3 regions of the Aurantivibrio infirmus genome follow, and region 3 is predicted to be linked to each of the others. Evidence: predicted binding sites of a transcription regulator. Region 3 holds the regulator's gene; each other region holds the start of a gene.
What was found. Region 3 encodes sigma-54, which starts transcription at its own class of promoters, with help from an activator protein. Its sites were predicted from a motif close to TGGCACANNNNTTGCNNT; they were not measured.
Positions count from the first base shown of each region.

Region 1: ACYUCY_RS09280 (flagellar basal body-associated FliL family protein) is a predicted target of sigma-54. The motif match lies at 2,897-2,914, and genes of this name have one in related genera.
Region 2: galU (UTP--glucose-1-phosphate uridylyltransferase GalU) is a predicted target of sigma-54. The motif match lies at 2,069-2,086, and genes of this name have one in related genera.

Region 1 covers NZ_BAAFSK010000003.1:564,239-568,919, reverse strand. Annotated here, with positions in the region: gene ACYUCY_RS09290 (DUF924 family protein) at 1-524, opposite strand, end outside; gene ACYUCY_RS09285 (flagellar hook-length control protein FliK) at 792-2,747, shown strand; gene ACYUCY_RS09280 (flagellar basal body-associated FliL family protein) at 2,961-3,518, shown strand; gene fliM (flagellar motor switch protein FliM) at 3,574-4,575, shown strand; gene fliN (flagellar motor switch protein FliN) at 4,572-4,681, shown strand, end outside.
Region 2 covers NZ_BAAFSK010000002.1:249,397-254,077, forward strand. Annotated here, with positions in the region: gene fabB (beta-ketoacyl-ACP synthase I) at 1-918, opposite strand, end outside; gene fabA (3-hydroxyacyl-[acyl-carrier-protein] dehydratase FabA) at 1,368-1,901, opposite strand; gene galU (UTP--glucose-1-phosphate uridylyltransferase GalU) at 2,195-3,028, shown strand; gene ACYUCY_RS04845 (phosphohexomutase domain-containing protein) at 3,102-4,451, shown strand; gene pgi (glucose-6-phosphate isomerase) at 4,544-4,681, opposite strand, start outside.
Region 3 covers NZ_BAAFSK010000007.1:94,589-99,269, forward strand. Annotated here, with positions in the region: gene ACYUCY_RS15680 (PTS sugar transporter subunit IIA) at 1-130, opposite strand, end outside; gene hpf (ribosome hibernation-promoting factor, HPF/YfiA family) at 224-514, opposite strand; gene ACYUCY_RS15690 (RNA polymerase factor sigma-54) at 664-2,181, opposite strand; gene lptB (LPS export ABC transporter ATP-binding protein) at 2,621-3,346, opposite strand; gene lptA (lipopolysaccharide transport periplasmic protein LptA) at 3,356-3,919, opposite strand; gene lptC (LPS export ABC transporter periplasmic protein LptC) at 3,903-4,493, opposite strand; gene ACYUCY_RS15710 (KdsC family phosphatase) at 4,535-4,681, opposite strand, start outside.

The DNA of each region.
Region 1 (4,681 bases), on a different contig from region 3:
GATTGTAAAAACTCCAATTCCTCCTCCGTTGATTTTCTTCCCAATATTTCATTTCGATGAGGATAACGTCCGAATCGATCGATGATTTCTTTGTGTTTGCGTTCATGCTCAATATTGTTTTCGCCTTTATTGTTGCTAAATAATTCCATCGCTTGTCGGTGAACCACAAGAGATTCGCTGTGCATGTAGGGCATGTAGATAAATGTACGTTGCGCCGGGGGAAGCTCTTGATCTGCACCGATGGCAACGGCTTCTTGCGCGAGAGCCAAAGCTAAGGGGTCGCAAGCCCAAGCTTGAGCATTATCGCGAAAAATATTTCTCGAGAATTGATCAAGAATAATAATTTCGGCTAGACGTCCTTGGGCTGTCAGACGCCAGCTATATAATTCACACTGTGCTGCGCTACGATGGATATCACCAAAGCGCAATCGAATTTCTTCATCGAGTGCAGAGTCCTTTACCCACCAAGATTTTGGTGTCAATTCTTGAAACCAGAAGTCAATAATTTGTTGATCTTGCTGCATTCGATTTACTCCAGCTCTGAAAACCAATAACTTGACGCCACTTCGTGATCAAGGATCTTACCGGCTTGGGTTTATTTATCAATATGAACCTTGTTGTAATCAACTTGAGATTCTAAAACGGTGTTGGCATCGCATTTGCAATTTCCTCCCCGTAAGTGCAATTGAAGATGAATAATATAACCATGATGCCCAAGCGCTAAGTCGTTTTTAATACCTGGGTAGAAGCACACAAATTTGTAAACAGAAACAGGTGTAGAGAGGCCGCTAATGAGTGTCAATGTCAATCAAAGTGAAAAATTACTGTCACTCGAAACCTCCGTGCTGAAGCCGAAACAACAGCATTCGGATAGTGCAGCTGCGGATAATCACGAGAGGCAGGATTTTCGTTCGGCCTTTGAAGAACAGCGTAAAGAGCGTGACCTAGAGATAAAACGTACGGTGAAGAAAAGCATCGAAAACAGGCGTGAATCAGCAGAAATTCAACAAGATAGGGTCGAGGCAAGAAACGCGCAAAGCAGCCGTCTCGAAGAGAAAAGAAGCGCGCTGAGAATCGAGGATGAAAAAAGAAACGAAGCGTCAGAACAGTTTCAAAAAGAAAATTCGCCGGCACAACGGGAAGAAGTCACAGCAAGTCGTTCGCAACGCGAAGGTCAAAGCGAGAAGGAAAATGAGCGAGTCAATACTCCTTCTAATCAGCAAATCGATAAGCGTGTTGATAAGGCTCGGCGAGAAGAAAAAGTAGAAACTCCACAATCCGAGACGGTGTTGAGATCAGAACCGCTTGAGAGAACACAAACGGCAGAAGCGGCAGCAATTGATGACGAAAGCGGCAAACTATTACCGCCTAACAAGTCACCCGAAATAGCGGAGAAAATACAGGCGGGCTTGTCGAGCGAATCATACTCAGAATACGTGGCGCTAGAAAATACACTTGAAAACGCCACGACGGGGCGCACTTTAAAAGGTAAGGCCTTGGCAGGGAACGTCTTAGAAGAGAACGTCTTACAAGGGAATGTCTTAGAACAAGAGCAAGTCACTTCTGATCAGGCCATCGCCCGTGCTAACGATTCGAAAGACCCTCTTGGTGATCGGCCGTTAACGCAAAATCTTACGCCAAGTTCTGTTCAGAGCGCTGTCACCTCAAATCCAGAAGTACTTGGTAATGCAAATCCACAGACAAGCGTCGCTATTGAAGAAAACATAACTTCAGCTGATCAGCGGGAAATTGGCTTGCAAAAAGCAACGGCGGAATCGGGGCCCTTGGATGTTTCTTCGCTTGATGAGCATGGAGAGTCAAGCGGAAATGAAAAAACTACTATGCAATCACAGCAAGTTAACCTACCCGTTGATCAAGACCAAGCTGCCGATGTTGCGGATAACTTGAAAGAGTTAAAGGCCGATGAACAATTGAATCCGATGAAGAATTATAAAATTAACGATCAAAATATTTACGCGCACTCACGCATTAGTGGAGATAAAAACCCCGCTAATGAAAGCAAAGCTAGTATCTTGAATGAAAAAACTGACCCCGGCCATTTTGTTAATCTAAAAAGTACGCAAACTACTACCGGCCCGCAACAAGATGCCAGTCTCGCAAATTTGCGCCAGTCCTATAACCCAGATATCGGGCGTGTTTTAGATGCGCAAATAAATAATCTCGATAAAACGAATCAGCCCGTGGTCGCTGAGAAAGCTGAGGTGACGGAGGCGACGACAATTGCGAAAAGCCCAATCGCAAATTCACGCTGGACTCACTCTATTGAGCAGACCCAACTCTTTACTAAAGCAAATAATTTGCAAACCGCGATTCCGACAAAATTTAATAGCGAACAATGGGCAAATGCCGTTGCAGACAAGGTGCTATGGCTATCCGGGCAGCGTATCCAATCCGCCGAAATTAGATTAGATCCACCAGAATTGGGTCCTATGCAAGTGAGGGTTTCGGTACACCAAGATCAGGCGAGCATTCAGTTTGTCAGTCATCATCAATCCGTTCGTGAAGCGCTAGATCAAAATGTCTTTAGACTTCGAGAAATGTTTGGTGATGAAGGCATTGATCTGGTCGATGTCAATGTATCCGATAGAAACTCTCAACAATCTATGAGTGACGAGGGGAATTCAGACTTTCGCGGTGACGGCCAGGATACCTCAGAAACAGACAATGAATTGACGCAAGACGCAGAGGTGCTGGAATTAGTAAACCTGGTTGATCAGTATGTTTAAAAATAACGGCAAGCGATGATTCATTTGATCCACAAACGTAAAAATTTAGAATAACCACATTAACCAGTCCTTAAGTCGGTGTTCTGTCGGCTTGTCTAGTCTCGCCTTGATATCTCCAGCTCCCGAAACGTGAACGCTTTATTCTCCAATGGCATAGCTCTTGCTCAACACTGTTAACGGCGTTTTATTTTCACAATTCGACGGAATTTTGACATGGCGAGCAAAGACAAAGAGAAAGAAAAAGGCGAAGAGTCAGAAAATGATCAGGAGGCACCCGCTAAAGGTGGTTCAAAGAAGAAATTAATCATAATTTCAATAATTGCTGTGGTTTTTCTCAGTAGTGCCATTGGGGGGACGATTTTTGCCCTCAAATCTTTTAGTGGCGCTGAAGACGAAATGGCCGACTCGGCACTTGTTGATCCAGAAGAAGAAGAAAAAGATAAACCAAAATCCCCAGCGATTTATTTTCCAATCAAGCCCGCAATAGTCGTAAGTTTTCAAGCACGTGGCAAACAACGTTTTCTACAAGCGGAAATCACTTTGTTAATTCGAGATGAATCCGTTGTCGACGCAATCGAGTCCCATATGCCCATGGTGAGAAACGCTTTGGTAATGCTTTTAGGTGGGCAAGTTTATGAAGAACTACAAACCGCTGAAGGCAAAGAGATGGTAAGGCAATTGGCGGCGGATGAGCTTGGACGGATTATGGAAGCGGAAACCGGCACCTCGGGCATTGAACAAGTGTTGTTTACACATTTTGTGATGGAATAGTGGTGTGCGTGCGAAGCCTTTTATCATCATATTTTCATAAAGATTAAAAAAATTTATGCAAGATCTACTTTCACAAGACGAAATCGATGCCTTACTACATGGCGTTGATGACGGAGACATTGAAACAGAAACGGATATCGAGTCTGGTGCTGCTGCTGCATACGATCTTACGAGTCAAGACCGTGTTGTCCGTGGTCGTATGCCAACGTTGGAATCAATTAATGAAAGATTCGCTAGAAACACGCGCATCAGCTTATTCAACATGCTACGACGAACCGTGGATGTTTCCGTCGGCGGTATACAAATCCAAAAATTTGGTGAATACATTCATACGCTTTATTTGCCTACCAGTTTAAACATGGTGAAGTTTCGTCCTTTGCGGGGAACTTCACTGATTATCTTTGATGCAAAGCTCGTTTTTAAATTGGTTGACAATTATTTTGGTGGTGACGGCAGACACGCGAAAATTGACGGCAGGGAATTCACGCCAACAGAATTACGCATGGTTCAGATGGTATTAAACGATGTGTTTAAAAACCTGGGTGAAGCGTGGAATGCAGCGATGCCGATTGAATTTGAATATGTAAATTCAGAAGCAAATCCGGCAATGGCAAATATCTTAAGTCCTAGTGAAGTCGTGGTTGTTAGCACATTTCCGATTGAGCTTGACGGCGGCGGTGGTGAACTCCATATCGCCATGCCGTATTCGAGTATCGAGCCCATTCGTGAAATGTTAGATGCCGGCTTAAAAGTTGATTCTGGCGAAGTCGACGAGCGTTGGGTAAACGGTTTACGCGAGGACATTATGGATGCTCGTGTCAATTTAGAATGTGATATTGCTCAGCGTAAAATTACTTTACGTGATGTTGTGGCTCTAGAGGTCGGCGACATCATTCCAATCGATATACCGAAACAACATACCGTCACCGCGAATAGAATCCCGATGTTTCATAGCCGTTTGGGCCAGTGTCGGGGAAATTTTGCGTTGAAAGTTGATGAGATTATTAAACCAAAACGTGTAGCAAATACAGCGAGTAAAAACGGGAGTAAGCCATGAGCGAAGATCAAAGCCCAGAACAAGGTGGCGAAGAGGGCGCTTCAGATGATTGGAATGCAGCAATGGATGAGCAGGCACAATCAGAGGGTGAGTCTCCGCCCTTGGA
Region 2 (4,681 bases), on a different contig from region 3:
TTTGGTGTCGCCAACCGGTGTGCTGGTGCCGTGGGTATTGATGTAATCGACTGGGGACTTGGCAGTTTGCATCGCTTGCTGCATGCAGCGTACTGCGCCTTCACCAGAAGGAGACACCATGTCATAGCCGTCAGAAGTAGCACCATAACCGGTTAATTCGGCATAAATCTTAGCGCCGCGAGCTAACGCATGTTCGAGTTCTTCGATAACGACACAGCCACCGCCGCCAGCGATGACGAAGCCATCTCGGTCTTGATCGTAGGCGCGAGAGGCACTTCCTGGGCTGTCGTTATATTTAGTTGAAAGCGCACCCATGGCATCGAATAAACAGCTGGAGGTCCAATGTTCCTCTTCTCCACCCCCAGCAAAAACGATATCTTGTTTGCCGAGTTGAATTAATTCCATCGCATTACCGATACAGTGGGCACTGGTTGAGCAAGCGGAAGAGATAGAGTAGTTCACGCCACGAATTTTAAACGGTGTGGCAAGGCAAGCGGAAACCGTGCTGGCCATAGTTTGAGTCACTCGATAGGGCCCAACTTTTTTGATGCCCCTGGCGCGCAAAATATCAACGGCTTCAACATTGTTGATTGCAGATGCGCCACCAGAACCCATAACGATTCCAGTTCTATCGTTGGAAACCATGTCTGCACTTAAACCAGCATCTTCAATCGCTTGCTGCATTGATACATAAGCATAACCGGCGGCGTCACCCATAAAGCGCTTTGCTTTACGATCGATGAGTTCTTTTAAATCGATCTCAACGCTGCCAGCAACTTGACTGCGAAAACCGTAATCCTGGTATTCCTGTTTAAACTTGATGCCCGACTTGCACTCTTTTAGTGCGTCAAGCACAGTATGTCTGTCATTGCCTAAACAAGATACGATCCCGAATCCGGTGACCACAACACGTCTCATAGATTTCCTCTTACATTAGCTAATAGCGTAAGCGCTTACTTTTTATTTAGGAGCGCTTTTCAACACTGACTTGTGTTGCCATTTTCAAGCACGTAAATATGCATTGAAAATGCGAGAAACCAAAAACACTGGGAGAGCTGAGCCTGGTTTCTAGCCCTATCGTCAAACAAGATTTAGGGCTTTCCTTTTTCACTTTGTTATCACAGTAAAAACAAGTGCTATTTTTATGCACTTTACGTTAAATAATAGTCGTTTATTAACTCGGTATAGGGTTGTTCTCGAGCAACTTACCAAAATTCCAAAACGTCCGTATCAATATAGCGATAGTTGGGTAAGTGTGAGTTGGCTGGTCCTTTCAGGTTAAATTCTAGAGGCTGGCAAGCAGCTAATATTAATCAGACAGAATACTCAGTCAATAGCATTCTGAGATCTTGGCTTCGGTATGCCGATTAGCCGTTTAAAGCGCCATCAACATTTTGAAATAAGCCTACTCTGAGATCCTTCGCAACATAAATTTCTTTTTGGTCAACAGAGACGCGTCCGTCAGCAATTCCCATGACTAACTTGCGTTCGATCACGCGCTTCAAATTAATATGGTAGGTAACCTTTTTGTCGGTTGGCAGCACTTGGCCTGCAAACTTCACTTCACCTGCTCCTAGCGCTCTGCCTCTACCGGGATTACCTTTCCATGCGAGGAAGAAGCCAACCAGTTGCCACATTGCGTCGAGGCCTAGGCAACCTGGCATTACGGGGTCTCCGGGAAAATGACACTGGAAAAACCAAAGGTCGGGATTGATATCAAGCTCGGCAATGATTTCTCCCTTGCCGTATTCGCCGCCCTTCTCACTTATGTGACTGATTTTGTCGAGCATGAGCATGTTAGGGACAGGTAATTGGGCGTTGCCTGGGCCAAACATACGGCCATTTCCACATTCTATTAATTCATCAAAGCTGTAGGCGCTCTGTCTCTCAATTGTTGTCATAGTCTGTGTGCTACCGTTGTCGCGCACTTCGGACATCGAAGTTGCGCTGGGAGTAATTCCCGGCCCAAGAAAAGGTGGCCATTCTACCGGCTCCTAGGGAGTTGTCTAGCGCCAAAACGAAGCTATATGGCAATCTTATTGTCGTCATAAAGCGGTATCGGCTTTTGTGGTATGGTATGTGCTTTCATTCGATTAGGACTTGTTAAAAGTTTCAGCTGTGTATTTCTCGCTTGTATAAAGATTGGGCGGAAGCAAGGCAAAAACTATAAACATAAAAATCTAAGGAGATTTTAATGATCAAAAAGTGTTTGTTCCCGGTGGCAGGATACGGAACTCGTTTTTTACCTGCGACTAAGGCGATGCCCAAAGAGATGTTACCCGTCGTAAATAAACCCCTGGTTCAATATGGGGTAGAGGAGGCAATTGAGGCCGGTCTAACGGAAATTGGTTTGGTTACTGGTCGCGGAAAGCGCGCAATTGCAGATCACTTTGATGTTAGCTTTGAGCTGGAACACCAAATTGCGGGCTCAGATAAAGAAAAATATCTTGCTAGTATTCGTAACGTCATGAATAAAGCCAGTTTTTCCATGACTCGGCAAAAAGAAATGCGCGGCTTAGGTGATGCAATTCTCAATGGCCGTCGTTTGATAGGCGACGAACCGTTCGGTGTGGTTTTGTCAGATGACCTTTGCGTGACTGAAAGCGGTGAAGACGGCGTTTTAATGCAAATGGTTAAGCTTTATAAGCAGTTTCGTTGCAGTATCGTCGCGATTCAAGAAATTCCCAAAGAAGATATCCATAAGTTCGGTGTGATTGCAGGAGAAAAAATTAAAGACAATCTTTATCAGGTTAGCGACATGGTAGAAAAGCCTACTGCAGACGAGGCGCCTTCAAATTTGGCGATTATTGGTCGTTATATTTTGACTCCTGATATTTTTGAAGTAATTGAAAGTACACCACCAGGAAAGAACGGTGAGATACAGCTTACTGACGCGCTGTTAACACAGGCTAAAACCGGATGTGTTATGGCTTATAAGTTCAAAGGCAAACGCTTTGATTGTGGCAGTGTCTCTGGTTTTGTCGAAGCGACAAATTTCGTTTATGAAAATATTTATAATGAGATCTAACGATCCCATTTTTTTGTTTGCGAGTTAAAATTTTCGCGCATTAATAAGTTTAGTATTAAAAAAGGTAATTTTTGTGAGTACAGATTTAACTTGTTTTAAGGCCTATGATATTAGAGGCCGGGTGCCAGATGAATTAAATATTGATATCGCCTATCGCATAGGGCGAGCTTTTGCTGAATATCTAAATGCAAAAAAAATCGTTGTCGGTCATGATATTCGGCTAACGAGTCCAGAAATCACCAACGCTCTTGTTGATGGTATTACTGATGCTGGGGCGGATGTTATTCATATTGGTCAGTGTGGAACGGAAGAGATTTATTTTGCCGCTTTTCATCTCGATGTCGATGGGGGTGTTTGTGTGACGGCTAGCCACAACCCCATTGATTATAACGGCATGAAATTGGTGCGCGAAGGTTCAAAACCGATTAGTGGCGATACAGGTCTTTTAGATATTAAGGCCATGGCAGAAAAAAACGATTTTAAAAAAACAACTAACAAAGGCGAAGTTGTTTCACTCGACAATCGATCTGAATACATTAAGCATTTACTGACTTATGTCAATATAGACAACCTTAAGCCGTTAAAGATTGTTGTTAACGCGGGCAACGGTGGTGCCGGTATGGCCATCGATGCTATCGAAAAATATCTTCCTTTCGAATTTATAAAGATTCATCACGAGCCAGATGGGACTTTCCCTCACGGTATCCCTAATCCTTTGTTGCCCGAAAATAGGCCTGCGACGATTGAGGCAGTAAAACAACACGGTGCTGACTTTGGTATTGCTTGGGATGGTGATTTTGACCGATGTTTTTTCTTTGATGAAACCGGCGAATTTATCGAGGGTTATTACTTGGTAGGTTTGCTTGCCGAGGCCTTCTTAATTAAGTCGCCTGGCGCAAAAGTCGTTCATGACCCTCGCTTGATTTGGAATACGCAAAACATTGCAGAAAAAAATTCTGGTCTAGCAATCGAAAGTAAAACGGGCCACGCGTTTATTAAAGAGCGAATGCGTAAAGAGGATGCAATTTACGGTGGTGAAATGAGCGCCCATCATTATTTTAAAGATTTTGCTTATTGCGATAGTGGCATGATTCCTTGGTTGCTGGTGAGTGAGTTGGTGAGTGTTAAAAATAAAAGCCTATCAACCTTAGTGAGTGAATGTATTGCTGAGTTTCCCTGTAGTGGCGAGATAAATCGAAAAATTTCCGATCCAAAAGTGGCAATAGCTAAAGCGGAAGCGTTTTATGCTAAGAATGCACTCAGTGTTGAGCACGTCGATGGTTTGAGTGTCGCTTTTGAAGATTGGCGATTTAATTTACGCATGTCCAATACCGAACCGGTAGTTCGTTTGAACGTGGAGAGTAGGGGCGATATAAAATTGATGGAAGAAAAACGCGATGAGTTGTTGTCACTATTAGATTAATATTGATAAGAGTTAAGCAAATGGCCTCTGCAGAAATGTACGAGGCCATTTTTTTACTTTCGATTCTTGATGAGCGTAGTATTTAAGAAAGTTTATTTTGAAAGCAAGTCAATTAGTTGTTGAGTAGAGCCGTCAAGCCTATCGAGCTCATTTTTTTTGCTCGAAGTGAGCGCCGCATAGATCGGCCCGCTTAGCTGTTTGCCTAGCTCAACACCCCACTGGTCGAAAGC
Region 3 (4,681 bases):
GTTCATCTGGATTGAGAGCGGGGTAATCCTGAGCAATGACTTTAGCGACATGTTCTAAGACACGTTTTTTGCTCGCTTCGGATAAGCCACATAGAGTACGTGACGGCGAAAGAAGAGATTTGATATCCATGGGTGCAGGCATAAGTGTAGGGCATTTAAATTGAGAGCGACTATAAGTCGCTCAAAAGTGGTTAGTGATTCAGGGGATTGTAGTGTAAAAATATTAACGATGACTGTTTAATTTTTCTTTATGTTTAATAAGTTGCCGATCCAGTTTGTCTGATAACAAATCAATTGCTGCGTAAAGGTCTTCTGAATTAGCGTTAGCAAAAAATTCCTTGCCGCTTGCGTGAATGGTTGCTTCTGCCTTTTGTTCTAGCTTGTCAACGGACAAGATAACGTTGACGTTGGTGATTCGGTCGTGGTGTCGTTCAAGTTTTTGCAACTTGGTGTCTACATAGTTCTTTATAGCGGGAGTGAGATCTAGGTGATGACCGCTGGTGTTAATTTGCATAGAGTGGCTCCTAGGTGATGATAGGCTGCTATCAGCCGTTGAAAAATACTTTGATAAAAAACAAGGGCAATTTGATCACTTTTTGGATCGCTTTTAGAACACATTTGGCACAGGCTATCAGAAAATTTTTCATTCTGCTTTGATAAAGATCAGACAAGCCTTTTTCGTTCATTAGATGCGGGGATTGAGAGTGATTCACGGTATTTTGCAATGGTGCGGCGCGCAACTTGGATTCCTTGTTCAGATAATAGCTCGGCAATTTTGCTGTCACTGAGAGGTTTTTTAGGGTTCTCCGCCGCAACCAGTTTTTTAATGATAGCGCGGATTGCCGTACTTGAACATTCACCGCCTGTGTCGGTGCTCACATGGCTTGAGAAAAAATATTTTAATTCGAAAATCCCCTGAGGGGTATGCATATACTTTTGCGTAGTCACCCGAGAAATCGTCGATTCATGCATGCCCACCGTTTCTGCGACATCGTGTAGTACCAGGGGTTTCATCGCTTCTGCACCATAATCTAAAAATCCGCGCTGCTTCTCAACGATACAGGTTGCTACTTTTAATAAGGTTTCGTTTCGACTCTGTAGGCTTTTCAAAAACCAGCGTGCTTCTTGCAGGTTGTCTCGTAAAAAGGTGTTGTCACTACTGGAGTCTGCGCGTTTGATAAGCGATGAATATTCCGGACTGATTCGAATTTTTGGTGCAATTTCGGGGTTTAGACGTACTGTCCATCGGTCATCTTCTTTGCTGACATAAACATCGGGCACAATGTATTCAGTTTCGCCCGCATTGATTAGGTCGCCTGGTCTTGGGTTTAAACTTTGTATCAGAAGGATTGCATCACGTAGTTCATGCTCTTTAAGCTTGGACTTTCTCATGATCTGTTTGTAATCACGAGTCCCCAATAATTCTAAGTATTCTTGTACCACCAGTTTTGCAGCTGAGAGGTGTTCTGTGTCTGGTGATAGTTGTTTTAATTGTATTAAGAGGCATTCGCTTAGATTCTGACCACCGACTCCCGGAGGATCAAATTGTTGGATGCGGTGCAAAACGGCGACGACTTCGTCTTCTTCAAGCTCTTCAAGGGTGTCATGTAGCCCCAAATAGATGTCGGCAACGGTCGTAGATAATAGGCCGCTGGGCTCTATTGCATCGATTAGTGCTAGAGCAATAAAATTATCCCGCTCTGACATGGGAGTGAGGTTGAGCTGCCAGGTGAGGTGATCAATAAGCGATTCTGTGACTGTACGGCGAGAGTCGAAATCAAAATCATCATTATCCGGCATCGACGAGGAGGGGGTGGAGCTCGAAGGCTGGTAAATATCGTCCCAACTGGTGTCAACCGGCAAGTCATTCGGGAGATTCTCTTCCCAGCTTGCATCGTTTAGATCGGTACTCGAAGTATCTTGCTGTTGATTGTTGTCCGATGAGAAGTCATCGCTATTCGTGGTATTTTGATCGTTATTATTACGGTCTTTTTCGTTGCGAGATTCGTTTTGCTCGCTACCCTCATTTTCTTCGATTTCCAGCATTGGATTGGAGTCGAGGGCATCTTGAATTTCTTGCTGTAGATCTAAAGTCGATAACTGTAACAGCCGAATGGCCTGTTGCAGTTGGGGGGTCATCGTGAGCTGATGGCCGAGTTTTAGTTGCAGCGATTGTTTCATAAGATTAGCAGGCGACTTTTCGATTCTGCCAGGTGGAGGCGTGCTTTCCTTGCTTGAGATGTACTAGGTTTGGTTCTTCGGTTTGACATCCAACAACTCTACTTCTGGGTGATACGTGTACTTTAGTTATCTAAAGAGTTTAATTAAGGGTTTTGCTTGAGAGGCTAGGAATGGACGAGGGCCTTACATATTCCAATTTGAAATCCTGACAAACTTGGAATATTTCACCTTCGATTAAGATAGCCAAACAAAGCGGTGTTATTTGCACTGAATCTTTAGTGTAGACAGGCTACCTGGAAGGGGCAATTTTGACAAGCAATGTTTATGCCCAGCTCTGAACATGCATTGAGCTGTATTAAGTCTATGATAAATAAGAAAAAACTATAAAGGTATGAGCAGCAACTGTGTTGATTCAAGCTAAAAAAGTAGGCCGCAAGCTCTATAAACGAAAGTTTTCGCCCAGGTAGACCTTCTGAACCGTACTGTTATTGAGCACAGCTTCGGCATTACCCGCTTCAATTATTTGCCCTTCGCTCACAATGTAAGCGCGTTCACAGATATCAAGGGTTTCTCTAACATTGTGATCAGTTATCAATACGCCGATACCTCGGTTCTTGAGGTGAGCAATAATATTTTTGATATCGGAAACTGAAATTGGATCGACGCCTGCAAAAGGCTCATCAAGCAAAATAAAGTCGGGATCAGCAGCGAGGGCTCGAGCGATTTCAACACGACGGCGTTCGCCTCCCGAAAGAGCCATGCCAAGATTTCTTTTCAAATGCGTGATGTTGAATTCTCTTAGCAGCTCATCTTTTTTGTGAATTCTTTGTTTTCGGTTTAACCCTTTACGTGTTTCTAATACCGCGAGAATATTGTTTGCGACACTCAGTTTTCTAAATACCGAAGCTTCCTGTGGTAAATAGCCTATACCTGCTTTGGCGCGATCATGCATGGCATATTGAGTGATATCTTTATCATCGATAAAAACCTTGCCGCGAAGCGGTTTTATAAGCCCAGCTATCATGTAAAAGCAGGTGGTTTTACCGGCTCCGTTCGGGCCCAGCAGGCCGACCACTTCGCCACTTTTTACGCTGAGCGAAACGTCGACGACAACTTCACGACCTTTATATCGTTTGGCTAGATTAGACGCGGTGAGTTGAGGCATCGGAATATCTTATTGACTGTCAGCGGAGTCAGATTCTGGCTCCGCTGGTGTTGGAATTTTGGGTTCAGCTGTTGTCCACACTGCTTCGCAATTATTGGAGCCTGAGGATGTTTGCGCGGTAATGTTAATCTCATAACGATCGCATTTTGATTCCGACCCGTCTTGTTTGAAATTAGCATCGCCGATGATAAATACTTTTTCAATGCCATCGACGATTTCATATTCAATGACGTCGCCAGTGCCGATGATCAGGGGCTGGTTTTCTCCGGGTTTTTGTTGAAAGGTTGCCGGCGAACCTAAGGCAACTATTTTTTCAATTTCATTTTTAGCGTTGCGCTTAACGGTTGCCTTATCGGCGGTAATTTTCAATGTGCCTTGTTCGAAAACGACATCGTCTTTAAAAATCACCACGCCAGTTTTGTTGTCGTATTCAAAACCGCCAGAGGACGTTAATCGAGCTCCCTGTTGCGTCGAGGTGTTTTGGCTATAGTTGAACCCGCTGGTGAGTAAAAACAAAACGAAAATTGCGCTTTGAATTGACCTTAACGCTACAGTTTTATTGGCTAATATCATGAAAAGTCTCTGCGTTTTTAAGGACACGGTATTGTTCAAGATTGAAATCGGCAATTAACCCCTCGCCAGTGGCGGTATAGCCAGGGTAGGACATCATAACAAGTTTATCGCTGGTCGCCATGTGCCGATCCAAATAGACAAGCAGTTCGCTGGTTTTCAACTCTTCCAATTTCTCGTTGTCGGTGGTCTGCCAAACGCGAACGTCATCATGAAGAGAAATTTGTTTTAAGTTGGCGCCAGAGGCATAACCCGTTTTTGCCTCCATAAAACGCGGTGGTTTATCAGTTTGTCGGAGCGTGAATAGTGGTGAATCGATCTGAGTGTAGTCTTGCTCGGATACTCGTTCCGGATCGGGTTGAAATTGAGTAAGCTTGTTAGCGGTGAAATTGTAATCGATATCACCGTTGTCATCGTATTGAGAAATTTTCACTTCCGTAGAATAGCTAATAGGAGCGCTAGCGACACCAGAGGGGGCATCAACATCGGGAAGGATGATGTCCGGTGGATTCGCCAAAAAAATCGTTCCGGCGAGGGCGAAAATAATAATAACTAGCGGGAGCCATTTACGCGGCACAGTTTCACCTTAGATATTTTTTACGGTCTTAGATATGTTAACTATAAATATTTTTGTAATGCCGCTTCGTAGTTACCCTGTGCTTGCATGATCATGTCGCACGCTTCTCGCACCGCACCTTCGCCACCATTTTTTTTGCTCTGCCAATGAGCGCGTGCGGCAACGGCTCTATGTGCATTGGCGACTGT